3 regions of the Parabacteroides merdae ATCC 43184 genome follow, and region 1 is predicted to be linked to each of the others. Evidence: riboswitches for the same ligand, from Rfam matches in the RefSeq annotation. Region 1 holds a riboswitch; each other region holds the start of a gene.

The links. Region 1 has a riboswitch for cobalamin ahead of accC (acetyl-CoA carboxylase biotin carboxylase subunit). Riboswitches for the same ligand answer to the same signal wherever they lie in the genome.
Region 2: linked by a shared signal. The riboswitch ahead of NQ542_RS04125 (ABC transporter substrate-binding protein) and the one ahead of accC (acetyl-CoA carboxylase biotin carboxylase subunit) in region 1 are both predicted to bind cobalamin.
Region 3: linked by a shared signal. The riboswitch ahead of NQ542_RS00380 (BFO_2992 family lipoprotein) and the one ahead of accC (acetyl-CoA carboxylase biotin carboxylase subunit) in region 1 are both predicted to bind cobalamin.

What each region holds. Positions count from the first base shown of each region.
Region 1 covers NZ_CP102286.1:3,937,127-3,947,034, reverse strand. Annotated here, with positions in the region: gene NQ542_RS16095 (threonine/serine exporter family protein) at 1-455, opposite strand, end outside; gene NQ542_RS16090 (acyl-CoA carboxylase subunit beta) at 610-2,142, opposite strand; gene NQ542_RS16085 (biotin/lipoyl-containing protein) at 2,120-2,659, opposite strand; gene accC (acetyl-CoA carboxylase biotin carboxylase subunit) at 2,673-4,190, opposite strand; cobalamin riboswitch at 4,238-4,443, opposite strand; gene NQ542_RS16075 (acyltransferase) at 4,664-5,752, opposite strand; gene NQ542_RS16070 (RNA polymerase sigma factor) at 6,582-7,118, shown strand; gene NQ542_RS16065 (RagB/SusD family nutrient uptake outer membrane protein) at 7,178-9,136, opposite strand; gene NQ542_RS16060 (TonB-dependent receptor) at 9,166-9,908, opposite strand, start outside.
Region 2 covers NZ_CP102286.1:1,042,559-1,052,466, reverse strand. Annotated here, with positions in the region: gene cbiE (precorrin-6y C5,15-methyltransferase (decarboxylating) subunit CbiE) at 1-77, shown strand, start outside; gene cobM (precorrin-4 C(11)-methyltransferase) at 70-2,007, shown strand; gene cbiD (cobalt-precorrin-5B (C(1))-methyltransferase CbiD) at 2,172-4,016, shown strand; gene NQ542_RS04140 (hypothetical protein) at 4,017-4,691, opposite strand; gene NQ542_RS04135 (ABC transporter ATP-binding protein) at 4,823-5,830, opposite strand; gene NQ542_RS04130 (iron ABC transporter permease) at 5,830-6,867, opposite strand; gene NQ542_RS04125 (ABC transporter substrate-binding protein) at 6,877-8,037, opposite strand; cobalamin riboswitch at 8,094-8,295, opposite strand; gene NQ542_RS04120 (hypothetical protein) at 8,338-8,697, opposite strand; gene NQ542_RS04115 (precorrin-2 C(20)-methyltransferase) at 8,885-9,583, shown strand; gene NQ542_RS04110 (formate--tetrahydrofolate ligase) at 9,665-9,908, shown strand, end outside.
Region 3 covers NZ_CP102286.1:88,199-98,106, reverse strand. Annotated here, with positions in the region: gene metH (methionine synthase) at 1-2,766, opposite strand, end outside; gene smpB (SsrA-binding protein) at 2,776-3,237, opposite strand; gene NQ542_RS00385 (YIP1 family protein) at 3,250-3,816, opposite strand; gene NQ542_RS00380 (BFO_2992 family lipoprotein) at 3,848-4,603, opposite strand; cobalamin riboswitch at 4,887-5,083, opposite strand; gene murQ (N-acetylmuramic acid 6-phosphate etherase) at 5,147-5,962, opposite strand; gene NQ542_RS00370 (lactonase family protein) at 6,009-7,127, opposite strand; gene NQ542_RS00365 (acetylxylan esterase) at 7,158-8,438, opposite strand; gene NQ542_RS00360 (ATPase) at 8,468-9,319, opposite strand; gene NQ542_RS00355 (MFS transporter) at 9,335-9,908, opposite strand, start outside.

The DNA of each region.
Region 1 (9,908 bases):
GCGATCCAGTCACAGCCGAACAACTTACAGAAACCGCCACAGGCAAACCCTGCACCGATTGCCACCAGGTAAGGCATATAGTTACGAGGTTTACGCGCAATCCGCTCAAGCTCTTCCTCATACTGGTCCAATGAATAGTCTTGTTCAATCGCCTTCCATGACAGATGGCTGACCTCCGTAATGGTCGTCATATTGATACCATGCTTCTCACACTTCTGAAATTTTGAAAAGGAATGTGTCTCGTCGCTCACATTCACCATAATCATCGTCCATCTGATATCCAGATGAAGCTTTTCTTCAGGAATCCCCATAAAAGCAGCCACACGCTTCATGTTCCGTTCGATGCGGTTCGTATCCGCGGCACTCTCCATCAGCAATTTTCCCGTACGGAGTAATAAGTCCAGTTTTCTCCGTAACAACAAAACCTCCCGGTCTGTCAAAGTCTCTTTTTCCATCCTTTTTGTCTTTTCTCTATTAAATGCGGGCACAAAAGTAAGAAGGCTGACTTTCACAAGCAAGCCTTCCTCTAATCAATTCTATTGATTCTGTCGAATGATTCTTTTGTTCACCATGTTAGTTATTTATAATTTTCAAATCGACATCCTTGATTTACAAAGGCATATTGCCATGTTTCTTTGGCGGATTGCTCTGGCTCTTATTTTTTGCCATTTCAAGCGCCTGTATCAACTTGTAACGTGTCTGACGGGGCATGATGATCTCATCGATAAATCCTAATTCGGCTGCTCGATAAGGATTCGAGAACTGTTCATTGTATGCCTTCATAGCCTGTGCTTTTTCTTCTCCTTCCGCTTTCCGGTACAGGATATTGACAGCCCCTTCGGCTCCCATCACTGCGATTTCCGCCATCGGGTAAGCCAAGTTGATGTCGGCGCCGATCGGTTTGCTCGACATCACGATATAAGCGCCGCCGTAAGCTTTACGCGTAATCAACGTAATTTTGGGAACTGTCGCCTCGGCATAAGCGTAAACGATCTTCGCCCCGTGGCGGATAATCCCGTCATGCTCCTGCTGACAGCCGGGTAAAAAGCCGGGTACGTCCTCAAACGTCACCAGCGGGATATTGAAGCAATCGCAAAAACGGATGAAACGAGCCGCCTTGTCCGAGGCATCGATATCCAGCACACCAGCTAGGAAAGCCGGCTGATTCGCCACAATACCAACCGACTGGCCACCCAGACGGGCAAAGCCGACCACCACATTCTTTGCAAAATGAGACATCACTTCGAAAAAATAATGATTGTCGACCACCGGCTCGATCACGTCCTTCATATCATACGGCACGTTCGGATCATCGGGAATCACCGTCTGTAACGTTTCCGTTTCACGACGGATATCGTCAGAACACGGGAGAGACGGCGCATCCTCCATATTGTTTGACGGCAGGAAGCTCAGCAGCTCGCGGATACTCATCAACGTTTCCTCCTCCGTATCACACACGAAATGCGTCACGCCACTTTTACTGCTATGCACATAGGCGCCTCCCAATTCCTCTTTCTCCACCGTCTCATGCGTAACGGCCTTCACGACATCCGGTCCGGTTATGAACATATGGCTCTTCTCTTTCACCATAAAAATGAAATCGGTCAGTGCCGGCGAGTAACAAGCTCCACCGGCACAAGGACCGAGGATAGCCGAAATCTGGGGAACCACCCCAGAGGCCATCGTATTTTGATAGAAGATCGACGCATAACCTGCCAGGCTACCGACTCCTTCCTGGATACGCGCACCTCCCGAATCGTTCAATGCGATCACAGGTGCACCATTTTTCAGAGCTAGCGTCTGGACCTTTACGATCTTGGCGGCATTGGTCGAACTGAGCGTTCCTCCGTAAGCTGTAAAATCGTAGGCGTAGACAAAGACCTGACGACCTTCGATCTTACCATATCCAGAAACGACACCGTCTCCCGGAATCTTGTTTTTCTCCATGCCGAAATTCGTGCATCGATGCGTCACGAACTTATCCAGTTCAACAAACGTACCTTTATCCAGCAACATATCAATACGTTCACGGGCTGTCATACGCCCCGCCTCATGTTGCTTATCGATACGAACTACGCCGCCACCCAGAGCAGCTACTTTATCTAGTTCTTCAAACTTCTTATATATCTCTTCTTTCTGCATTTTCTTCCTGATTAATTACTTCCAATGTCATCAACACCTGATTCACGTTTACCGTGTTTCCTTCCTTCACCAGGATTTCACGTACCCGACAATCAGAGCTGACCTTATAGTTGCTCTGCATCTTCATGGCTTCGAGCACCACCACGATATCCCCGGCAGACAGAAGGTCTCCTTCGTTCACAGGAATCTTCATGACCTTTCCGGGCATCGGCGATACAACCTTGTCGCCCTGCTTTTCTTCGCTGTTCTTGCGCATACGTAGATATTTGGCCTGCGAATCGATTATGTCGACCGAATAAGAGGAGAAAAGCGTGTTGACCTGATAGTTCTTTCCTCCTCCCGAACGGATCAGCTCGGCATTGTAAGAATGTCCGTCATGCAAGATCGAACAAGCCCCGTTCTCAGCCATCACGATATCCACCTCGTAGGGCTGTCCGTCTATGTCGAGCCGCACCTTGTTTCCATCCTTTCCAAGCAGCTCCACATCAGCCACCCGGTTTCCAATATGTATTTCCATTATAAACAATTTTTCAAATCCTTAACACACCTTTCTGCAACCCGAACTCACGCCAACGGCTGATCGGACGGTTGTCCACCGAAGAGCCCGATACGTTCTCCTCCAGGTTCATCAGGTAATCCATATAAGCAGCGATCATGGCGATATTTTCCGATTCATGCTCGTCTCCGGGGTTCACCGGATGTTGCAGCTCCTCGCCATGCTTTCCGATAAACGATGTATCGTAGGTTCCATGCACAAAATCAGGTATATCCATGATCCGCCTGAGATAGCTGATATTCGTCTTCAGCCCGGTAATCTTGTATTCGTGTAAGACACGCCTCATTCGTTCGATCGCATACTCGCGGCTGGTAGCCCACACGATCAGCTTGCCGATCATCGGGTCATAATAGACCGGAATCTCATAACCTTCATAGACATAGCTGTCGATTCGCACTCCGATCCCGTTCGGTTCGGTCAGCTGGCGGATAATGCCGGGAGATGGCATGAAATTGTTGGCGGTATCTTCGGCACAGATCCGGCATTCGATAGCATGCCCACGCTGGGATATATCTTCCTGCCGGATATGCAACGGTTCGTTGTCGGCAATACGAAGCTGCTCCTTTACCAAGTCGAGCCCCAACACCTCTTCGGTAATCGGATGCTCCACCTGCAAACGGGTGTTCATTTCGAGAAAATAAAAATTACGGTGTTTATCGACCAGGAACTCGATCGTCCCGGCACCGGAATAGTCGACGGCCTTAGCAGCCGCAACCGCCTTCTCGCCCATCTCTTTCCGCAGTTCCGGCGTAATGAACGGCGACGGACTTTCCTCGACAATTTTCTGGTTACGGCGTTGCACAGAGCATTCGCGTTCGCAGAGATGGACCACATTCCCGTAATTGTCGCCTAAAATCTGGAACTCGATATGATGTGGTCCCTCCACGTACTTTTCCAGATAAACTGTATCGTCACCAAAAGAAGAGAGCGACTCCGAGCGAGCGGCGTTGTAAGCCTCTTCCACCTCTTCTTCCTTATGGATCAGACGCATTCCCTTTCCACCGCCTCCCATCGAGGCTTTCAGCATGACCGGGAAACCGATCTCCCGGCAGACCCGGCATGCTTCTCCAACATCCTGCAAAGGCTGCTGCGTGCCAGGAACGACCGGCACGCCGGCGTCTATCATCCGCTTGCGGGCGGATATTTTATCTCCCATCGCCTCCATCGTTTCTGCCGACGGGCCGATAAAGACGATTCCTTCTTCTTTGCACCGGCGGGCAAAATCCGCATTCTCGGACAGGAAACCATATCCGGGATGAATCGCATCCACCTTGTGTTGCTTGGCTGCCCGGATGATCTTTTCGATATTCAGGTAACTATCTTTTGATGCTGCCGGTCCTATCAAGACCGCTTCGTCGGCATAAAGGACATGACGTGCCGTCCGGTCTGCTTCCGAAAAAACAGCCACCGACCGTATCCCCATTTCGCGACAGGAGCGCATAACCCTCACAGCTATCTCGCCCCGATTCGCAATCAGAACTTTTCTTATCATATTTATTGTATTTATGTTTCGCATCCATAGCCTAACCCACGAGGATATGAACCTTATAATGAACGGCAGGTCTTCTGACTGACTCCCATCCTGAAGCCTTCCCGACTTAATTATAACAAGTCAGTGGCGAAAGTAGTTCCAAGATGTTAAAACGGAGCTTCACAGCAGCGGGACTGTCCGGGATTTACACCCGATTCCCTTTTAATCCATATTCCCGAACGGGAAATACAGAACCGATTCGGTGGCAAATGTAAACTTTTTTTCTGATACGCTCTATTTCGATCGCCAAAATTCGGTACGGACACACGAAATATTCTGTAATCAGTGACAGCAATTACAAAATCAGCGACAGCAATTATATAATCACTGCCACTGATTACAGAATTGCTATCGCTGATTTTAGAATAAATGAAGGGATAACGATCTTTTTACCCCTTACAAAGTGAAAATCGAAAGTAACAAACGAATATATTCTACCCGACGATCCATTTGCCGCCCGGAATGAGCGAAATAACCTTGGTTGTCACGAAGCAGCAAATGAACGTGCATGTCGCAATCGCAGGAATGGCGGCAACAGTCGGTAACGGCAAGACGGACTTGAACACCGCCACCCACAGACCGAGCCAAAAGATATGCATCAGATACATCCCATAGCTGAGTTTAGAGAGTTCCAATACGAAGCGCGGAGTTTCGGGAAGTTCAATACAACTGAACATCAGGAACGTGCCGGCCGTAAGCAACACACAGTTGATGGTGCAGAAAGCCCACCCTATTTCCAGCACGGGCGTGGGGAGTATTTCTCCGGGAACGGCCTGAACATAGAACGAATATATGGTAATAGCTGCACCAATGAGCATCGAAACAATTCCGATAATAAAACGTTTGGAACGGTTCCAGGTCAGATGGACATGTATATAATGTGCGAGCACAAGATAGCCTAAGTAACCGGAGAAATACCACAGCATATGGTATTCGTTCCAAAAGCACTGTCCCCACACTTCTCCGAACCAACGGTTCAGATATGGCATACAGGTCGACAAGAGAAACAACCCGATAAAGAAACGTTCTTCTTTGACCGTCACTCTGCTCAACCAGGGCGAGATGATAGGAATAAACAGGTAAATGCTGATCAAGGGATACATAAACCATAGATGCCCGGCCAGCGTCGGGAAGTTCAGAAATATCCGCGACAGATCCTTGATCGAGGTCGCTCCATCAATCTGTCCCCACAACATCGGCAGAGTACTGTAGAGTATCATGAATATGAAAAACGGTGGTAGAATGCGGATACAACGCCGACGATAGAACTGCCACATGGTCTGCCCTTCCTTCATCGGCGCAAGAAGAAAAGCGGAGACTATTATAAACAACGGCACGGCCATACGCGAAAACCCATCGTATATGGACACCCATAGCCGGTCTGACTCATTTGCCAGAAAGGCTTGCGGTCCCACCATGTCCGTCGAACCGGGGGCACCGTAAAAGTTTTCACTGGCGTGGACGACCATAACAAGGAAACATGCGAACACGCGTACATAATCCAAAAAAACTATACGTTTCATTTTTTTGCTTAATTACTATATTAATAAGAGATTTAATTCTTTAGGCGAAGCATGCATTCATGGCGGAAAATTTCGTAATTTTCCAGATACTGCTTAATTGGCGGCAAAGATAGGAAAAAAGCCGGAAATCCTCTCAAACAGGTTTGAACAACCAGGGCAACCGCACCAACACCCGGAAATCGCATGAAATATACCCCAAAAAAACAGAGCCTTTTTCTCTAAAAACGGCTATAAAAATAGGTAAAACCGGGTGGTTTTTATTGTCCGGCAAGGCACTTTTGTTGCCGGACATCCCCATGTTGCCCCCTCTTACACCCGGATGTACCGACTCTCTACACCCGGATGTTAAGGATGGCAACATGGGGGTGTTTACGGAATTATCTGCTTGTTTCTGCTAAAAAAAGAGAGGGCTTTTGTGAAATGAAGAACCGTATTTCGCCAATTTAATACCTGTTATATTCGTTTTTACATTTGTTTATTCGATTATTTTATATGCTTTTTCAAAAGCAAAAGAAGGCAACACACTGGTTTTCAATTATATGATAAAAGCACCATGTGTCAGAAGTGATAGAGGAGTGATAGAGGAAAACGTCCTGTATCACTGCCTCTAACGCTTGAATATTAATAGCCATAACCTTCGTAGTGATAGAGTGATAGAGGATTTGTGAAAACTCCGTATAGAGATTACAACCTTAGAAAATTGTGATACGGTCACCCTGTTGAACAACTAAGGCAATTACAATTTTGGTGCGTAGCCTTGATATTTCATTGCCTATTCGAATGAGATTCTATATTTTTGCGGTTTTGAATTTCACTGTACCAATACGAAATGTCAAATATCAAATCAGAAATTGATAAATGGTATGAGAACTATATAGATGAGTTGTTCGCCTATGGAATAGCCTTTGGAGTGGAAAAAGATTTTGTATTAGATGCAATACATGATCTCTTTTTGCACTTGTTTGAATCGGCTGATAAAATAGAAATTCTCGGTTCTCCGAAATCCTATCTGTTTAGTGCTCTCAAGAACAAGATAATAACATCTTTACGTAAACAGGCGAACTGGCTTAGCTTAGAAGAAGAAGTCGAATATAATTTCAAAATAGAAGTTGATGCCGAAGCTTTAATGGAGGATGAAGAAGAAAGAAGAAACTATGAGAAAGAGGTTGAAAGCCTATTGAATTTATTGACAAACAAGCAGCGGGAAGTCATATATTTGCGCTTTATCAAAGCACTCTCCATACAAGAAATTTCCGAAATACTCAATATCACACCCAAAAGTGTGCGAAAAATGATCTACCGTGCCATAGAACGTATGCAACAAGGAAAAATTGAACTATTGTTTCTACTGATGTTCCTGAGATAAACAATAAAGAGGGGCTGTTTTGCCCCTCTTTAGCATTACGAATAACTTTTTGTACATTCTCACTTGTCCCAGAACGGAGCCTGAACAAGTGTCGGGTCTTTATCTATTTGATCTTGATAGATCGGATACCAATAGAATTTACGCTCGTAGACACGTTTGATATATTGCGTGCGCTTGAAGAATGCAGCAGCATCATTTGGATCATCCGACAGCTTCGTTCCACTGAAATTCATACCATACATAGGTTGATTCAACACTTCTTCCGCTTTCTTCCAACGACGGAGGTCTAAATAACGCAAGCCGTTTTCACAGCAAAGTTCTACGCGACGTTCATGATAGATCGCTTCGCGCACCTCATCCTGGCCGTTCAATGGAATTTTATCAAAGCCATTACTATCCTTTCCGGTTCCATACTGCGGCATACCGGCACGTTCACGAATCAAGTTCAGATACTTCAAGATGTCAGGATTACCCGGATCGCACTCATTCAAAGCCTCGGCATAATTCAGATAAGCCTCGCCCAAACGGTAAAGGATACCCGGACGATACGGGTGTATACCGTTACGCTGGTTTTGATCCAATGAGACTTTCTTACGGTTCAGATAACCGTTTTGCGGAGCGTCATGCGTAGGGCCGCCGTCTTGTTCGTTCGACATCATTTGTACTTCACGTTCTGCCTGATGATACCACTGACGATTCCACATCACCGTCAAATAGAAACGAGGTTCACGACCGACATACATATTGTAAGTGCCGGAGGCAGCCACTTGATTATAGGTGCAACCATCTGCACCAACCGAGTCGACTGTAGCTCCCGGACAATTACGGTAAAGATTGTACTTAGTTTTACGGATATCCTTTTGCGCAGAAAAACCGCGTTCCGTATAGCCGGATTCCTTGTTGATAATCGGTTTTCCATAATTGCCATCATAACCGGTAATCGGAAGGGAACCATCCTTCATGGCGAAGGCATCGACCAATGTCTGATAGACACCCAAACCGCCGTTACCGGAAGCTCCACGCGGAGTAGCATGTTTTTCAAACTCACTGAAATTACAGTCGGAACGGATGAACAGAGCTTCAGGATTCTGATCGCCGCGCAGGAAAAACACATTATAACAAGACATGAAAGGATCAATACTGCCATCGGCATTATATTCACGTACCAAATCATGACCGGCAGCATGTGCTGCTTCGATCAACTCCCGGTTAGCATCAGCGGCACGTTTCCATTTTGCAGGATCGTAAGTTTGGCTGAACCGGAATTTACCATCATAATTTTTGAAACCTGCATACCATTCGTTCCCATTTACCAACGGACTTGCAGCAAACAACAACATACGGGCACGAACCGCCAAACACATGATGGAAGTGGCACGGCCATAAAATTGTGTAGATTCATTCAAGTAAGAAGCCGGAAGTTTCTTGGAAAGGTCAACCAACTGTGCATCAATCCAATCTACCATTTCATCGAAAGGCATTTGTCCACGCATCAAATTCGGATCATTCACATCTGCCAGTCCATCGAAAAAAGGAACACTTCCATAAGCTTCAATCATTTGCCAATAATAATAGGCAATCAAAAAACGACATTCATCCTTCATCCGTTCGATGTTAGCCTCACTCACCCCCTGATCCGGCAAAGCGTGAGCATTTTCAATGAAAAGATAAGCCGAACGAATACGAATCGGGTTCGCACTCCAAATGGCAGCATCCCAGGTCGAACTAGTAAACCACTGTCCGATGATGAAGTTCAGTGAATTCCCCCACCATTGATACCAACGCTGCGACGGATCCAAATCATCCCCCATCGAGTCATACCCCCAAACTTTCAACAAATCCCAATAATTATCTGGAATACGATTATATACACCTGATAACCAATCCTCTGTACGAGTTCTATCATTGAAGACCATTTCCATTGTCAATGTATCATCCGGAGCATTATCCAAATAGTCCGAACAACCACACATAAAAAGACTTGAAAAAGCTATCGTTATGTATTTAAACAGTTTCATGATTCTATTTTTATAAACTTAAACTCAAATTAGAAATTAACATCAATACCGAATGAGACAGATTTCATAATCGGGTATTTCGCACCGTTCTGCGTATCAAGTTCCGGGTCCCAGAGATCAAAAGCCGAGAATGTCAATAAATTTGACCCTTTAGCATACAGGCGGATATTTTCCAATCCGATCCGACTCATCCAACGTTTGGGCAACGTATATCCGACTTCTATATCCTTCATACGCAGCATGCTCATATTACGCAGCCACCAAGTCGAATTCTGGCTGTTGTTCGTATTCGCCCCATAGCTTAGGCGCGGATAGAAAACATCTTCGCTCGGATTTTCCGGAGTCCAGCGGTCATTGTAGTTAGTCAAGACATTGCCCATTGCACCTTGTGAAGATCCGGGCAAGAAGTTCGAAGCCACACCACCGATGAAACGATGAGTCTTACCGTTTCCTTGGAAAAAGACATTGAAATCGACCTGCTTATAACGAGCTGTCGCCCCGAAACCATAAACAATTTCCGGATTGACCGTTCCTCCCATGGCAACCTCATCCTTATTTGTGATCGATCCGTCACCATCAATATCCACATATTTAATATCACCGGGACGCACACTGTTAAACGTATGCGACGGAATACCTTCTTTCAACACCAGATCCCCTTTATCATTAGTAACAAAATCATCTTCCGTAAAGAGCCCGTCTGCCACTAACCCGAACAGTTCGTTCACAGAATGTCCCGTCCGTTGGCGGTTCGTTCCCATAACACCGAGCG
Region 2 (9,908 bases), 1.5 Mb from region 1:
ATTCAGAAATAAACATTACGCTCGATTCCAATAATCCTATTACAATCCTTTGCGCAACGGGTAAAAATTATGTCTAAAAATACACTGAACATTCTTGTGGTTTCGGCAAGTAGTCTGTCGTTAGCACGCAAAATCCGGGACGAATATCCAGGCAAAACTGTCATCTATTGTAGAGAAGCAGATAACGACATCGAACCAGTCACCTCTTTCAAAGAGCTGACTGGCAATCTTTTCGATAAATCGGAAACGATTGTGTTTATCGGGGCGATGGGTATCTGCGTACGGAGTATCGCTCCCTACATCAAGAGCAAGTACACGGACCCGGCAGTCATCTGCCTCGACAGTACCGGCAAATATGTCGTATCGGTACTATCCGGTCATATCGGTGGGGCGAACGAACTGACACATGAATTGGCCCGCATACTGGACGCCGAAGCGGTTGTCACGACACAGAGTGACAACCAGGGACTTTGGGCACTGGACACCTTCGCGAAACAATATGGCTGGGAACAGGATGTCTACAACCCACAAGAAGGCATAATCAGTTTCTTCCAAACCGATTTCGAGAAGATAGACGAGGAAACGTTTAATGCATCGAGGGAAAAGGCCATGAACGAATGTGTCGCCCGTTTCGTCAACTGTCGACCGACCGCCCTCCTGCTCGATATTCGCACGAAGGAGACGGACTATATGAAGGAAACCTGTCCCCCGCACGTCGATGTCTTTTATAAATATAAAGATATCGACCTCGAAAAATACGAGCTGCTGATCACGGTCAGTCCCACTTACTACCACAAATCCCCTATCCCCTGCCTATCATTCTTCCCGAAAGTGCTTCACTTAGGTATCGGATGTAAAAAGGGATTGACAGACATGAAGTCCGTCCTCACGGACCTGTATATCTGCTCCATTTTCTACAGGTTCAACCTGAAGAGCATAGCCGACGTCTCCTCCATCGACCTAAAGAAAGAAGAACCGATATTAAAGGAACTGGCAGACACCTACCTGCGCAGCCCGTTCAAGACCTATCCGGCAGAGGTACTGGACAAAATCCCCGTACCCCATCCTTCTTCCACAGTAAAGAAAGCCACCGGGTCGGGAAGCGTCGCGGAGGCAGCGGCCATCCTGAGTGCGGAAGGAGGCCCATTATTGGTGGGAAAACAAAAGGGGCAGACGAAAGACTTCACTTATGCGATAGCCATCAGCAAATCGGCAATACAGGACGAAGAAGATAGTCAGCAAAAAGGGAAACAGGGACATGGACATATCGAAATTGTCGGAGCCGGACCGGGCGATCCAGAACTGATCTCCATCCGGGGCCGGCGGATGCTGGAAAATGCAGACCTGATCCTCTATGCCGGAAGCCTCGTCCCCAAAGAACTCACCCTATGCGCCAAGAAAGGATCGACGATTCGCAGTTCTGCCGACATGAACCTGGAAGAACAATTCGCCCTTATAAAAAAGTTCTATGACAAAGGGAAGTTCATCGTACGCTTGCACACAGGTGACCCCTGCATTTATGGGGCGATACAAGAACAGATGGCATTCTTCGACCGCTATGGCATGAGTTACCATATCACACCGGGAATCTCCTCGTTCCAAGCTGCTGCTGCAGCTCTCCGTTCCCAGTTCACTATTCCTGAAAAGGTGCAAACCATCATCCTGACGCGTGGTGAAGGACGTACCCCCATGCCGGAGAAAGAGCAGCTGCATAAACTAGCCGCCAGCCAAAGCACAATGTGCATCTTCCTGAGCGCCGGCATTGCCGGACAAGTCCAGAAAGAACTTCTGGAACATTACCCGCCAACGACACCGGTAGCCGCCTGCTACAAGTTGACCTGGAAAGACGAACGCATCTACCGAGGCGAATTGAAAGACCTGGAACAGATCGTAAAAGAAAACAATCTGACACTGACGACCTTGTTAGTCGTCGGTGATGCCATAGACAACCGCACGGGGGTATCACGTCTCTACGCCGAGGAGTTCAAACATCTGTACCGCCGTTAGTGAGGGGCCACCTCCTACCTATGAGGCATGATACCTCATAAGTAGGAGGTACGGAACCTCATAGCTATCAGGCATGATACCTCATAGCTGCCAGGCAAGTACTCACCAGAGAGGATGCCCCCCTGCTATATTACCGGTAAAGACAAGAGAACAACAGAAACATTATGATACTGATCTTAGGAGGAACAACCGAAGGCCGCAAGGCCGTACAAGTCGTCGAGAGCGCTGGCAAACCCTACTACTACTCGACAGTCGGCAACGAACAGGCGATAGAAGCCGTTCATGCCATTCGCCTCACCGGTGGTATGGACGAAGAAAAGATGGCACAATTCTGCCGCGAGAAAAAAATCTCGTTGCTAGTCGATGCCGCCCACCCTTTCGCCATCCGATTGCATCGGACGCTTGCAAAGGTTTCCTCCCGTCTCCGGATTCCGGTCGTCCGGTTGGAAAGGCAATACCCCGCACATGACAAGCGGTTGATATGGTGCACGGATTATGCCGCCGCCATCGACCGCCTACGTGCGGACGGGATCTGCAACCTATTGGCCCTGACAGGCGTCAAGACCATTGCGAAACTGCGTCCTTACTGGGAGCAGACGCCCTGCTGGTTCCGTATCCTGAACCGGAAAGAGTCTCTTTCGCTGGCTGAATCCGACGGATTCCCAAAGGAACGGATTATTTTTTTCCATGAAGGAGAAGACGAGAAGAAGCTGCTGGACCAGCTTCATCCAGATGCCGTACTGACAAAGGAAAGTGGGGAAAGCGGATATTTCAAGGAAAAGGTCGAAGCAGCACAAGCCTGCGGCATTCCCGTTTATGTCATACAACGCCCTCCCCTGCCTGACAGTTTCACTTTTGTGCAAGGCATGGAAGGACTTCGTAAAGCCATCGAACGCCTCGCTCCCGGCTTCTTCCCGCTCCGGAGCGGTTTCACGACCGGCACATGTGCTACGGCTGCCGCCAAAGCCGCCTTAGTCGCCCTCCTGAACCGAACGGAACAAACCGTTAGTTGCATCACGCTCCCTTCCGGGGAAAAGATCATGCTCCCTGTCGCCGCTACCGAATGGGCGGACAACGCCGCCCTATGCACGGTTATAAAGGACTCCGGCGACGATCCGGACGTGACAAACGGCTGTTCCGTTATCGCCCGTATCGAGTTACAGGCTGGGCAATCCCCTACCCCCGCCTTCCTGTTCCGGGCTGGTGAAGGAGTAGGAACGGTGACGCTTCCCGGCCTCGGCCTCGAAATTGGAGGACCAGCCATCAACGCCACTCCCCGCCGTCTGATTACTGGAGAATTGACAACAATACTGGAGGAAAACGGCCTGTCCGGCAAGATAAAGGAGGTGGTCGTCACGATCTCCGTTCCGGGAGGGAAAGAGTTAGCTGCCCGGACATTCAATCCGAAGTTGGGAATCATCGGCGGAATCTCGATCATCGGGACATCCGGCATCGTACGCCCTTTCTCGAACGATGCCTTTCTCGCCTCGATCCGGAAAGAAGCCGAAGTTGCAAAAGCAATAGGATGTTCTCGCCTCGTCATCAACTCAGGAGCGAAAAGTGAACGTTTCCTGAAAGGCTACCTGTCGGAACGGCTGTCGGAAGAACTTCCTCCGCAAATGTTTGTGCACTACGGGAACTTCATCGGAAAGACACTGAAAATAGCTGCCGAACTGCAATTTGACGAAGTCGTCATGGGAATCATGATTGGCAAAGCCGTCAAACTAGCGGAAGGAGCACTGGATACGCACAGCAAAAAGGTCGTCATGAACAAAGCCTTTCTGAAAGAATTGGCTGCAAAGGCGGGTTGCAAACCAGAGTCCGTACAAAAAATAGATTCCCTGACGCTGGCCAGAGAACTATGGGAACTGTTCAGCAAGACCGAACAACAAAGTTTCTTCCCACTTCTGTTACAGAAATGCCGAGAGCATTGTACCCCCTTGCTTCCCAACGGGAAACTATCCGTTCTGCTGATTTCGGAAAGTGGGAAAATAACCTTTCAAGCGTGATTATTCAAATGTAACATCCTTGTTCTGCACGTAGGAGACATCGATTTTTCCTCCCGCATCACCGTTGCTCTCCTGTAAAGGAAGTTCTCTGACACGGCTCAAGAACAGGGTTCCTTTGGTGGCAGAAGTCGGATTCGTAAAGTTTAGCGTGATGGAGGTCGCGCCTTCCTGCGTATTGTTGATATCATAAACACCGCCGCTGTAGGTCAGGTGCACCTGGACATACTCGTCCTTCCCGATCGGCTTTCCTACCCAAGTGATAATGGTTGCGCCATTGCCTTTGACGGATGTCAGGGATTCGGGAAGAGCGATTGGATCGACATCGTCGATAGAGGCCTTGTTTGTATAGACCTGGTCTTTCCAACGGGAAAAGGTGAACGTGACCGGGTCCAGCCCGGATTCCGACAGCATATACATATAAGCTCCCATTCCTAAAAAGTCCGGCACTTTTCCGTTAAAGAGAATACCTTTGGCCGGCAGGCGCAGATTGGCCCCTTCGCTGTTATATTTATTGAAATTTGCGCCTATATGGGTATGGTTCTGCGTAACATTATATTCGACACCCAAATTCTGATAAAAAGGGATCGAGGGGTCGATCCCGTCCGAATCATCGTTATCGCAAGCGGTAAACACGCCAGCGAACAACAGGCAAGCATAAAGGAAATACTTTCTCATATCATTTAATTTTATCCGAGTTACGGAAAGTATAGGATAATTTACCAATTGCTTCTCCGAGGACTCTATTATTCTTCTTTGATAGAAATAACAAATGAAGTGGGAAAAGTTTTTCCTTTTAGGCTTTTTTGTCAAACAGAAAGCTCCTGCAAGAGAGATTCTATGGTATCGGCCGCCAGCGTACGTCCGTCAAGATGGTGGATCAGGAATGCGGAACCGACAGACAGATCGCCCGTCTCGATCCATACAGGCGACTCCACATGCCGATCGGCACGTATACCGTTCCGCTGGAGTGCCTTGCGGACCATCGCATATTTCTGTCCATGCCCGATCAGGCGTATTTCTTTCGAATACCGGTTATCGATGCGGAACAAGCCGGTCTCCGTGTCGAACACGATTCCCTTGCGGGCGAAGAAACCGCTCAAGTGGCCGCTCAGGGCGAGGTCTTCGGGCGTACCAGGCGTAATCCCGTTCGTCCGGTCCATCAGCCAAATCTTGTCGGCGATCTGGAGCGCCAGTTCGAGATCGTGCGTGGAGAGGAAAATCGTCTTGTTCGTGCTTCGCGTCAGATGGTGGAGCAATTGCATGATCTCCACCTTGCTCGGAAAATCGAGGAAAGCAGTCGGCTCGTCCAGAAAGATAACAGGTGTTTCCTGAGCCAGTGCCTTGGCGATCATGACCTTCTGCCGTTCTCCGTCCGACAGGGTGTGCACCATGCGGGAGGCCAGGTTCTCAATCCGTACCAAGGCGATCGATTCTTCCACGACCTGCTTGTCCTCCTTGTCCAACCGTCCCCAAAAACCGGTGTAGGGACTGCGTCCCATCTCGACCAATTCCCGCACGGACATATTCCGGATGTCACACTTCTCCGTCAGGACCACACCGATCGTCGTGCTCAGTTCCTTGTCCGAATAACTGTCCATATCACGTCCCAAGACGGCGATCTCGCCTCCCAGCTTCGGCTGGAAAGCCGACAGCGTGCGCAGAAGCGTCGACTTCCCGACTCCGTTCGCTCCTAAGAGGCAGGTTAATTCTCCACTATAAATCCGGGCCTGTATATGGCTCGCCACCAACTTGGTATCATTCTTTGTCCGATAACCGATAGAGAGATCGTTTATATGAATCGTATCTTGTCTCATCATTCGTTCAGTTCGTTTTTACGTTTACGGAATAGAACGGAGGCCACTACCGGAGCACCGATTAGGGCAGTCACCGAATTGACCGGCAAAGCCCCTTCGAAGCCGGGCATCCGGGCAATCAAGTTGCAGACGAGTGCCAATGCGGCACCGGCAAACAGGACGGCAGGCATCAGGACCCTATGGTCGGATGTTTGAAAAATGGCCCGGCACAGGTGCGGGACGGCCAGGCCAAGAAAGATGACCGGTCCACAATAGGCCGTCACGATCGCCGTCAGCACTCCTGCCGAGGTGATCACCAAAAGACGTGCCCGCTTGATGTTCAATCCCAAGTTACGGGCATAGCCGTCGCCAAGCAGCATCAGGTTCAACGTCTTGATCAACAGGAACGACAAAGGGATCAGAATCGCCATGATCGCAACAAACAGCATCATCTGGTTGCCGGAAACACGTGAGAAGCTGCCTAACCCCCAGATCACATAGGCGCGAATATCCTCCTCCACGCTGAAGAACTTCAGCACGCCGATCACCGCATTCGCCACGTAGCCGATCATCACGCCGATGATCAGCAGCGTCACGTTCCCTTTCACCTTCTGCGACACATATACGATTAACGCCATCACCGAGAGCGAACCGATCACGGCTGCTATCGAAAGCGCGATTTCTCCCATAAACCCCAATTTACTAAGCGCAACCCCTCCGAGGCTACCGCTCAGCAGTACCACAAAGGCCACGCCCATGCTCGCACCGGAGCTGATCCCCAGCACAGAAGGTCCCGCCAGTGGATTCCGGAAAACAGTCTGCATCTGCAAGCCGCTTATCGCCAGGCCCGCTCCCGCCACCAAAGCTGTCAATGCCTGCGGAAGACGTGATTTCCAGACGATATTCTGCCAGGTCACCGGCTCGTCTCCCAGTCCGCAAATAATGTTCCAGACAGACTTCAACGGGATAGACACCGACCCTAACACCAAATTCAGGAACATCAGGACCAGGATAGACGCTACGATGAGCGACATCAGAAAAGTAGTGGAATGTCTCATTCGTGCAACTTATTTGAGCCGTGCATAATAAACAGGTGTATGATCGGGCAGCAGGTCCGGATGGAATATATGCAGCAGGTCGGCCAGTACGACTTCCGGCTCGGTCGGCATACTTTCGTAAAAAGGCGTATCTTTCATGTTGCAATAGATGATCCCTTTCTCTCTGAAGGCACGGAAATCGGCATAACGCGGGTCCTGCTCCTTCAATGCCTCATAGCTGAACGTACCCGGATAGCTGTTCACAATGCGCCAGTAATCGGCTTCGTCACCCTGGTTGTAGACAGTTTCGAAATCAAGTGTCACACCTCCCGAACGTTTGTCGTTTTTGAGGAAATAGTCAGCACCGGCGTCCTTGAAAAGTTGGGCGAGAAAGCTCTCCCCTCCTACGGCATACCAGTTACCGCCCCGCATCTCGCCGCTCAACACGACCGGGCGTTTCTTCACTTTTCCTTCCGCCGTCAGCTCCTTCAATTCATTGTAACGGGCCGCGATAGCGTCGAATGTCTCGTTTGCCTTTTGCTCCTGTCCTACCAACAGGCCGACGAACTTCACCCATTCCGCCTGTCCCAACGGCGTCATCTCCTTATAGCCTAAATGTGGGATCAATGGGATACCGACATCCTTCAAGGTCTCATATCCGCCCCGTTTAAAAGGCGAAACAAGGATCAGGTCTGGGTTCATACTCATGATCACCTCGTTGTCGAAATTCCCTTCTATGCCGATTTTGGCGGTCTTCCCGCTCTTGAGACGTTCGTTCATCTCCCTATTGAACAGATGCCGGGTACTGGTCACCCCTACGACCTTGTCCAGTTCGCCCATCTTGATAAAATTGGACAACTGCAAAGATGTCATACAGACAACACTTCTGATGGGTGTCTCGATCACAGTATACGATCCGGGGATGCCGGACGGTTTCGTTCCTCTCCTGACAAGCGCATAATGAAAAGTCGTACTTTCCTCATTCTGCGGGTCCTGGATATCCAGCAAGACATACCCGCTCCGATAGGATAATACGAAACCACGGGCATACTCGGGTACAATATGGACACCAGAAAACGCGCTTTCTTCCGTCGTTTCCACCTTATCGGTCCGTTGATTGTTTTTGGTCGTACACGAGGATGCGACACACAACGACATAAGTAGGCAGCATCCTGCCAGGCATTTTTTCATATTCAATATTATTTTATTATAACCGAGCGAGCGTTGTCCACCCCACGAGGACGAGACTCTTCAAAACCGAAACGGCAGGTCTTCTGACTTACTTCCATCCCCGGACACCTTCCCGATCCCCCGATCAGTGGCATTGAGTATTGCCGGTATGTTACCGAAGTTTCACAGCAGCGTGGTCTGTCCGGGATTTCCACCCGGTTCCCTTTTCATTCCTGTCCTGTAAGGAGGACAGGGAAACCTGTTTCAAAGGGCAAATATAATAATATTACTTTTGCTTTCAAGAGAAAAGTGGCAGACAAATCAGTTTTTCTTACGAGCCGCCAAATATTCGTCTTCTAGCATGACTTTCAGTACATGGCCGCTTTCGTCGAAAGCGACAACCAGATTCCGCTGGTCAGTCGTCTCGAGAGAGACCTTATACTGGATAGGGCTACCGCTACCATTCGACTTGTACACCTCTTTGATCAAGCAATTTTCATAAGCGTTGTAAATCGCTTCCTGTGCGGCAAGGTCCACATCGACGATATCGATCGCATAGAAATTTTTCATACTCAACATATCGATATCCGTATTCCCATCCCGTCCAGTCTGCGCATGACTGTTTTGAGCCATACAGACACACGAAACCACCATAGCCACCATCAATACAAACTTCTTCATAACCTAAAATCTTAAACAATCTATTTACCTTTTTCTAATCGTTCCATCAAGTACAAATTGCATGCCAAAGAATAAAAAGCGGGCTGTGGAAAAGGCAGTGTGGAAATTATCCCCACAATTGTGGAATGCAGATTTGGAAAGTTCCGCAATTTTCCTCACTTTTGCGCACCAAATAATTCTAACGCACATGTCGTACCCCATCTGCTTCGTATCGCTCGGTCCGGGAGACCCCGAACTGATCACCTTGAAAGGCTTGAAAAAACTCCGACAGGCCGATATCATCTATTGCCCCGCCACCATAAGCAAAAGCGGACAACTACTCTCCCGTGCGGCCCGTATTATCGAAGAACTGGAAATCGAGAAATCTGTAGTCCAGTTCTTCACGCTCCCGATGAGCAAAGACCGGACCGAAGTCTGGAAAGTCTACGATACCTTGTATGAAAAGGCCATATCCGCCAGGGATAAAGAGAAAAAGGTGGTCATTGTGGCGGAAGGCGATGCAGGGTTCTATTCTTCCATACAGTATATATACGACAAATTCAAAGAGAACCGCATCGAAGTGGAACGAACCGCCGGAATACCAGCTTTCATTGCAGCGGGTGCTTTAGCCGGCTTGCATATTGTCAAGCAGGAAGAACAAATCATCGTCATACCCGGAATGCTGACGGCGGAAGAATTGTCGAAAAAGATCAAGACCGGTAATGTGATCGTCATCATGAAGCTGTCCCAATGTGTGGAGGCCGTCCATACCTGCATCCGGTTGCATCCGGAAACGAACTTCCATTATTTTGAGAATGTCGGGACCGGAGAAGAGTTTTACACCTCCGACCGGAAACAAATCCAGAGGAAAATATTCCCATACTTTTCCCTTATGATCATCCAATAGTATCTAAACTACCTGACTTTTCATTTTGTTATTATACAAAAATATATTTACTTTTGTTTTCCACTTAAACTCACATAAGACATGAAATCAGACATAGAAATTGCAAGAGAGGTTTCTCTGCGCAAGATAAAAGAAATCGCGACCGGATTAGGTATCCCTCGTGAAGAAGTTCAGAATTACGGCAGATACATCGCCAAGATACCTATCCATCTGATCGACGAAGAGAAGATCAGACAACACAATCTTATCCTGGTTACAGCCATCACTCCTACGAAAGCGGGTATCGGTAAGACGACCGTTTCAATCGGGCTGGCTTTAGGATTGA
Region 3 (9,908 bases), 530 kb from region 1:
GACAACCGGGTTATAAGAAGCCCAATCGATCACCGGACGATTCGTCCGGGCTTCCGCCAACGGGACCAGTATCTCTTTTTTCTTATTCACAGAGGCACGCAGAGCTTCATACTCACTGTTCAGCTGGGCGATATAAGCATCGCGCGTATCCGGGTTCAACAGTTTGGCCGCAATCAACGGGTTTTGCGAGGCGTCCAGCACATGAATGACCGGATAGTCATAATGCGGAGCGATCTTAATGGCCGTATGCAACTTCGAAGTCGTGGCGCCGCCCACCATTATGGGAATGCTCAGGCCGGCTTTCTGCATCTCGTCCGTCACATGCACCATCTCTTCGAGCGAAGGCGTGATCAGACCGGAAAGACAGACCAGGTCGGGCTTTTCTTCAATTGCCTTTTTTACAATCACGTCTGCCGGAACCATCACTCCCAAATCGATCACCTCATAATTATTGCAAGCCAGGACGATCGAAACAATATTCTTTCCAATGTCATGCACGTCACCTTTCACTGTCGCAAACAGAACCTTTCCTGCCTTAGCAGAATCGGAAGAGACCTTTTCTGCCTCGATCGCCGGTTGCAAGATGGCGACTGCCTTTTTCATCGTACGGGCAGTCTTGACAACCTGCGGTAGGAACATTTTTCCAGCACCAAACAATTCGCCTACCTTATTCATCCCACCCATCAGCGGTCCGTCGATAATATCCACCGCACGCGGATATTCCTTCAAGGCTTCCTTTAAATCTTCTTCCAAATGATCGCCGACTCCTTTTATCAGAGCGTTTTCCAGACGTTCCTTCAACGGATATTCACGCCAGACTTCCTGCTTTTCACCTTCTCCCTCCTGCGCTTTTACATGCAGGTTCTGGGCATATGCAATCAGTTCTTCAGCTGCTTCCGGACGGCATGCCAGAATGACGTCTTCCAACAACATACGGAAAGCAGGTTCTATATCTTCATAGAGTACGGACGACGACGGGTTCACGATCCCCATGTCCATGCCTTTGTTAATCGCATGATACAGGAATACGGAATGCATGGCCTCCCGCACATAATTATTTCCACGGAAAGAGAAGGAAAGATTGCTGACACCGCCGCTCACCTTCGCCCCCGGCAGGTTCTTCTTGATCCATTCCACGGCACGGATAAAGTCAAGTCCGTACCCGTTATGTTCTTCCATACCGGTAGCGATAGCCAGCACATTCGGATCGAAAATAATTCCGTTCGGATCGAAATCGACTTTCTCCCGGAGGAGACGGTAAGCACGTCCGCAAACCTCGATCTTCCGTTCAAACGTGTCTGCCTGCCCCTTTTCATCAAAAGCCATTACGACCGTAGCTGCACCCAACTGTTTGATGCGAGCGGCATGTTGCAGGAAAACCTCTTCTCCTTCTTTCAAAGAAATCGAATTCACAATACTTTTACCCTGCACGCACATCAAACCTTTTTCGATCACCTCCCATTTAGAAGAGTCGATCATCACGGGAACACGGGAAATATCAGGTTCGGATGCGATCAAGTTCAAGAAAGTCGTCATCTCCTTCACGGCATCCAACATTCCGTCATCCATATTGATATCGATCACCTGCGCGCCGTCTTCCACCTGCTTGCGGGCAATTGTCAAAGCCTCTTCATAATTTTCTTCCTTGATCAGGCGCAAGAACTTACGTGAACCAGCCACATTGCATCGTTCGCCGACATTCACGAAATTATTTTCCGGCTTTACTTCCAGCAACTCCAGACCGGACAACCAAAGACAATCGGGCCTCGGAGCCGGTACATGCGGCTTGGCCCCTTTCACCAGTTCGGGATATTTGGCAATATGGGCCGGCGTCGTACCACAACAGCCTCCCAATATATTCACCAGCCCTTCGTCAATAAAAGATTTTACATGAACAGCCATCTTTTCCGGCGTCTCATCATAGGAACCGAAACTGTTCGGCAGACCGGCGTTCGGATAAGCACTTATATAATAGGGAGCATGTTTTGCCAATTCAGCCAGAAAAGGCTTCATATCGGCAGCACCGAAAGAGCAGTTCAGACCGACACTAACAATATTGGTATGTTGCACGGAAGCCAAAAACGCAAGCAATGTCTGCCCCGAAAACGTACGTCCTCCCTGGGCAGATAACGTCAGAGAAAGCATAATTGGTAAATCCTTGCCTTTTTCCTTCAACACAGCCTCGGCGGCTTCCAGTCCGGCTTTCACATTCAGCGTGTCGAAAGTCGTCTCAAACAAAACGATATCCACGCCCCCGTCTACCAAAGCGTCTACCTGTTCTTTATAGGCACTATACAAATCCAAGTAGGTGACAGCACGGTAAGCCGGATCGCTCACGTCAGGGCTCATCGAAGCAGTCTTATTAGTTGGGCCGACAGAACCAGCTACAAAGATCGTGCGATCCGGATGTTCCTTCATAAAGCCATCGGCCACCTCACGCGCCAATTTTCCGGCAGCCAAATTGATATTTCTCACCTGCCCTTGCATGCCGTAATCCTCCATCGAGATAGCATTTGCATTGAAAGTGTTGGTAGCAAAAATATCGGCACCGGCATCCAGATACTGACGGTGGATCGATTTGATCACATCCGGCCGGGTGATACATAACAGGTCGTTATTTCCTTTCAGGTCGCTCATCCAATCGGCAAACTGTTTTCCGCGATAATCTTTCTCGGTCAGTTTAAATCCCTGGACCATCGTACCCATTCCTCCGTCCAGAATCAAAATGCGTTCTTTCAGGAGATTCAAAAATATTTCTTTATCCATAAAGGTTCGTTACCGTTTAAATGCACGATCCATCTCCCGGCGGTCGTCCCGTTCCTTGATAGAGTCGCGTTTGTCATATTCCTTCTTACCTTTGGCAATAGCCACAACGACTTTGGCCAGTCCTTTATCATTAATAAAAAGACGTGTCGGAATAATTGTAAAGCCATTATTGCGGGCAGCGCTTTCAATCTTCCGCAATTCCTTTTTAGTCAGCAACAGCTTGCGGTCACGGCGAGCCGTATGGTTATTGTATGTCCCGTAGAAATATTCTGCCACATACATATTCTTCACCCACAATTCCCCCTTCTCCACAATACAAAACGTATCAACCAGACTCGCCTTTCCCAAGCGTATCGATTTGATCTCCGTACCGGTCAGCACGATCCCTGCCGTAAACGTGTCGAGCAACTCATAATCGAAAGTCGCCCGCTTGTTCTTTATCTGTATGTTATTACTAATCTTCTCTTTCATCTTATTCTCCTATCAAAAACGTAAACCGGGCATCAGCATGGAAAGAATTACCTCGATCAACCAGGGCGTCAGCAAAATCAGACCGGTCGCGGTCCCGACAAACTTCAGGCGTATCTTCTCCTCCACCTGCATATAAGGGCCGGCCCCTTCCCATACGATATAAAATGTATATAACACAAATATACGCAAAAAGAAAAACTCCGGAAGTAACATCAACACGATGTTCAATGCAAACATCAACGAAGACGAATAGCCGACAAAGCGTTGACACAGTTTCATATCCTTCTCCCGTTTGAACCATCCCTGCCAAATCTCATTCAGCAAATAGGAAGCCAGATAAAAGCCGCCGAACGCAGCGACTAATGTCCGGATAGACGACTTCAACGCCAGTTCGACATCAAACTCCTTCCGAGTGAACAGCACGCCTAAAAAAGCAGCAACCGTAACGAATCCGATGAGAGGATACACAAACCGGGATAAAAACTCATCGTCCTTTTCTTCTTTTCTCGTCAGAATATCCCACGCCTTTCCCGGCTGGGAGATGATGGCTACAACCAATTTAAATATCTCTTTATACATTTTTCAATACGCTCGTTTGCTATTTATCATTTTATTTGCCTTTTCCTGTCAAGTCTATTGTAAACACGTCGGAACTTTTCCAGTTTATCGATGCAGAATCCTTCCCGAACGAATATGCATAGTTAATCCGGAACTTCAGTTCATCCGAATGATTCTTTTCCGCCTTTTTCACCAGATCTTCGATATTGAACGCACAAGGAATAATCATCGCCTCGCCTCTTGTCGTGTCCGCCTTGATTCTGATCGTGCGGAGGTAGAGGCTATAAATATTATCGTCTCCCAACAATTTATCCGAATTATAGGACAAAGAGAAACTGTCCACTTGGTTTGCCGGGTGATTGCTTATCTCCGTGAACAGGAACAAATTGCCTCTGATATAAGCGGAACGCGCCTGGAGGGAAGAAAGCAACAGTTCGTCCTTTGCAACAATAGAGGTATCGGTCAACGTATTATAGAAGTTCCAACGATTAACCTCCGAGATCGTATTTTCATAAATAATAGCCTCGGTATAACTGGTATCCGTCCCTGCCCCCATATTGTTTGCGACCCCGTAATCGATGGAATAATCAAACAAAATACATTCTCCGTTTTCCACATTGGCATTCTGGAAGTCTTCCGAAGAGACCACTACGTCCCCCTTGGTATAAATAGCCTTACCAGGTCCGTAACCGGTCACCACTACCCCTGCCTGGTTTGCCATCGTCAATTGGGTGGCCGGGTCTCCCAAACAAGAATTCAACACAACCAAACAAAAGGCCAAAACGCCATATAATACTGTTTTTCTCATTTCCATATACAAATTTGAAGTCGTATTTATCTTCCTCTCTTTATGGAGGAAACGCACAAAGGTACGAAAAAAAGGTTTATACGACAAAAGCCGGAAGATTAATCACACTCATAAAAGGAAAGCATGAATCGAGGCGGAGCTCATCCCACCCACAGATTCATGCCTCTTTTCCTAATTATTATGGCAAAATAATTAAAAACAAGTAAATAGCTACGGGAAACGGAAATAAAGAAAGGCAAAAGCCTACGGCTTCACAGTTCTCTTCCGGCCTATCCTCGAAGCCGTCGAAAAAATATGCGTTGCAGGTCTTCTGACTTACTTCCGGTATGAGCGCCTTCCCAACTCGCGTCAGTGGCATAAAAGAATTGCCCAATCCGTTTTGAAGCTTACAGCAGCGGGACTGTCCGGGATTTGCACCCGATTCCCTTTTAATCCTTTTCCGCAGATTGCGAAGCAGGAACAATGCATGGGACAAATATAAAGATATTTTCCATATATTTCTCATCTTCTTACAGAAAAAAGCTGAAACCGACTCCAGACCCGTTAAGCTTTGCGGTAAGCCTCGACAGCTTCCTGAACGGAGCCGTACATCAACAGCAGATGGCGGGATTGGTTATAGGGAAGATTCAATTCCTCGGCAACCATGCGGGTTCCACGGTCTATAAGTTTCTGATTGGTGAGCTGCATATTGACCATCCGGTTTCCTTTAACCCTACCCAATCGGATCATAACGGAGGTGGAGATCATGTTCAGGATCATTTTCTGCCCCGTGCCGGATTTCATACGGGAACTGCCAGTGACAAACTCCGGCCCGACAATCATTTCGATTGCGATATCGGCCTCCATCGCCATCGGTGAATCTGGATTGCTGGAAATGGAGGCAGTCAGGATGCCCTGTTCACGTGCTTTGCGAAGGGCACCGATCACATAGGGAGTCGTCCCGGAAGCAGCAATGCCGATCACGGTATCCTTCGTATTAACCCGGTGCTCCAACAATTCCTGCCAGCCGCGTTCCTCATCGTCTTCAGCATTCTCCACAGGATTCCGGAGGGCAGTATCGCCACCAGCTATCAAGCCGACAATCAGTGTGGAAGGCATCCCAAACGTCGGGGGGATTTCGGAAGCATCCAAAACTCCCAACCGCCCGCTGGTTCCGGCTCCCAGATAAAAGATCCGTCCGCCCTGCTTCATGCGGGGAACGATCTGCAAAACCAATTCTTCTATTTTGGGGATTGTCTCTCGGACAGCCAACGCCACTTTCTGATCTTCCGTATTGATATCTTCAAGCAAGTCCCGGACGGACTTCCGTTCCAGGTCGTTATAGAGAGAATTCTGTTCCGTTATCTTAATGAATGACATAGCTTATTACAATTTACACGTTGCAAAGCTACTAAAAATATCACATTTACATGTCGGTAAACTTCAAGCAAACAGGCTTACTAACCCGGATGTCTTTTCCCGTATCTTTCAACAAACCGCTTTGCTTGTCTATTTCGTAAACCTGCACGATATGACTATCCCGACAAGCGCAAAGCAGGAACTTGCCGTTGGGGGTGATGACGAAATTACGCGGATGAATACCGGTCAGCTGATAACCAATCTTTGTCAATTGCCCGTTTTCCAGATCGATAGAAAAAATCGCGATACCGTCACCTTTCAGACGGTTAGAGGCATATAGGAAACGACCGTCCGGTGTGATGTGTATATCGGCACTACCGGAGACATGTAACGTATCGGCTTCTACAAACCGGACCGGGGTCAGGTTGCCCTTGTCGTAATACATGAGAGCGACGCGGCCCGAAAGCTCGCTAATCAGGTAAGCCCATTTCCCATTCGGATGAAAAACCGTATGGCGCGGACCTTCTCCCACCGGCAAACTAAAAGAGGCAGGCGTCCCTTCCCGCAAACTCAAGCCTTTATCGGAAGCAACGATCTCGTATTTATAAATCCGGTCCGTTCCCAGATCGTTGGCATACAGATAGTTCTCATCCGGAGAAGCGTACACGCAATGCAGATGCGGGACCGCCTGGCGTTCGGCCCCCGGTCTTCCTCCTTCATACGCATATACTTCAGCCGGTAGCAAAGCTCCATCGGCCGAGATGGAGAAAACACTTATGCTTCCGCCGTTGTAGTTGGCCGTGACAGCCATCCGGTGTTTACTGTCCACCCAGATATAGCAGGGAGCGCTCCCATCCGTATGCTGCTCGTTCAGCAAAGAAAGCGTCCCGGTTTGCTTGTCAAACGAATAGGCACATACTTTTGCGTCCGGCACAGCAGTTTCACTTACCGAATAGACAAACTTGCCATCCCGGCTCACTGTCAGATAAGAAGGATCTTGAATGCCCGACAGGCTTTTCACCGGCACAGCCGTCCCTTTCTCCACATCGAAGCGAAACAGATTTATACCAGGGTCTGTAGCACCCGCATACGATCCGACAAACAAAAACAATTCACTATCCTTTTGCATACACGATGTTATTGCCATAATTAACACCCCCGCTAAAAAATACTTTAAATTCGACATACATGCATTATTATTAACCGGGAAACATATTTACTTTCCGCATTTATCTTTCAACCATTCAATACGTTCCGACTGCTGTTCCGGATATGTCCAGTGACCGGTTTCGAGGTAAAGATGCAAGTCCTTCACTCCCGGAATAACATTGTAGGCCGAATACATGGATGTCGGAGGACAAGTCACATCATTATATCCCCAGCTATACCAGCCCGGAGCGTTCACCCGGCGGGCAAAATTCACGACATCAAAGTAAGCGAGCGTTTCCACTTCGTTTGCCACAGGCTGCGCATTCCGGTAGTAATGCGGCCAGCCTCCCGCACGTTTATGCAGATAGCCGGCATAATCGCACAAGGCCGGATAGAAAGCAGCAAGAAACTTGATACGCGGGTCTAGTCCGGCCGTGACAATAGACAAGGCTCCTCCCTGGCTTCCACCGGTCACACCGACTGTATTTCCATCAAACTCAGGCAAAGAATAGAGGAAGTCCACAGCCCGCACGCAACCGAGATAGACCCGTTTGTAGTAATGCGTATCGCGATTATTCTTGTTCATTGCATTATATCCGTTCAATGCTCCAGCAGCCAAGTTGTTATACACTTCCTGCGGCATCGTCACAGGAACACCATGTATTCCAATCTCCAACGTAATGATATCTTCTCCCAAATTGAATCCGTTATAAGGACGTATGCCCGCTCCTGGAACCTGGAGGACCGCCGGATATTTACCAGTTTTCTTCGGTACAATCAGAATGCCATATATACGGGAACCGGGGCGTTCATTCTGGAAACTGACATGATAGACATTCTGCGTAGAAGTGCATCTTTCCGGCAACAAAGTCATCTTGGGATCTAGCGGCTGCTTACGGGCTTCAGCGATCGCACCGGTCCAGAAAGCATCAAAATCTTCCGGATTGACCGTCGTCGGCCGAATCCTCGTTTCATCCACGCCAACTGTCGCCATCCCTTCATACTTCCGTCCGTCCACTTTGGCCGTCACCCTGCAACGCAAGAATCCGGGTTCATTCATCTTCGCTTTCAGTATCGTTTTTCCATCCGCCAAACGAACGTCTTTCTTTACAACCGTCGGAAAATATTCCGGTCCCAACTCATAATCGACAACTACATCTTTCAACAAATTCTCATTCTTGAAAACCTGTACCGTAAACTTGACTTCTTCCTTCGCCTTGCATTTCCAATCGATACGATCAGGCGAAACCACCACATTGACCAACTTCTGGGCTGGTTGTGCCAACACCAACGCACAATTACCCAACATACCCAGAAGCAAACACAATAAGAATAAAGATTTTTTCATGATAAAAACCGAATTAGATAATTTATTATTTATAAAACACAGTGATAGTGGATCAGACCTTGAACCGGACTTTGAACGATCGTTCCTAATCGAAGCTCGAACTCACGAGCAACATCTTTCAATATATCCTGATAATACCAAGCAATGGAGCCTGTCAGATAGACAGGATGCTCCCGGTAATCATACTGCATGACATTGCGGGCAAAGAACGCCCGGAAGCTATTGTTCACCAGATCACGTATTGCAGGTTCTTCTATATGCCGGAGCAAAAAAGGAGACAGGCTTGCCAAAAAACGATTCGGGAAAGACCCTTTATAAACCTTTTCCATAATGATGGCCGGTGTCAAACCGGACTCCGCCCAAAAAGCCTCTTGCAAAGCTGCCGGCAACTGGTTCTTCAACACATCCCCAACCAACAATTTTCCAAGTACGGCGCCACTCCCCTCATCTCCCAAGACAAAGCCCAACGGAGATATGCTCTTGACAATACCCTTTCCGTCATACAGACAGGAGTTGGAACCGGTCCCCAAAATACAAGCAATGCCGGGGCTGTCTCCACAAAGGGCACGGGCGGCTGCCAGCAAATCGCTGCCGACCTCCACCGGGACCGGCAGATAGCGCGTGACAGAACGGCGTATAATCTCGTTCTTTTCCGTGAATGCACATCCGGCACCATAAAAGTAAACGGCCCCGACAGAATCGGACTCCCTTATCCGGGGAATCAGATTGTCCCTTATCTCAGCCGAGATCTCCTCTTCCGTCTGGAAAAAAGGATTAATTCCTCCTGTCCTGATCCGGTCTATCTCCCGATTGCCGGACACAATACTCCAATCCGTTTTCGTGGAACCGCCATCCGCTATCAATATCGTTTTCGCCACCATACAAAGCAAATATATTTAGTTATTTCCTTGTTTCTTCTTCCCGAATTCGGGATCGATCTTCAGGCAGGCCGTGACAAGCAACGTCACCAGGCAACATCCCATCACCCACCAGAAGAAATTCTCGTAACCCATCTGTTCCTGCAACCAGCCGGCCGCCATTCCAGGAAGCATCAGGCCCAAAGCCATAAAAGCCGTACAGATCGCATAATGTGCCGTCTTATGTTCTCCGTCGGAATAATAAATCAGATACAACATATAGGCCGTAAAGCCAAAGCCGTATCCAAACTGTTCGATAAATACGCAAATGTTGACTATCCACAAATTATCAGGCAACGCACTGCTCAAATAAATAAAGACAGCGTCAGGAAGGGAAATTGCCAACGCCATCGGCCAGATCCATTTCTTCAATCCTCCTGCCGAGGCGGCGATACCTCCCAATATTCCGCCCAATGTCAAACCGATCGTACCGATCGTCCCGTACACCAGTCCGATTTCAGCCGTCGAAAGCCCCAAGCCACCCACTTCGCGGGGATCGACCAGGAAAGGCGTTACCAATTTAGTCAACTGGGCTTCCGGAAAACGGTACAAC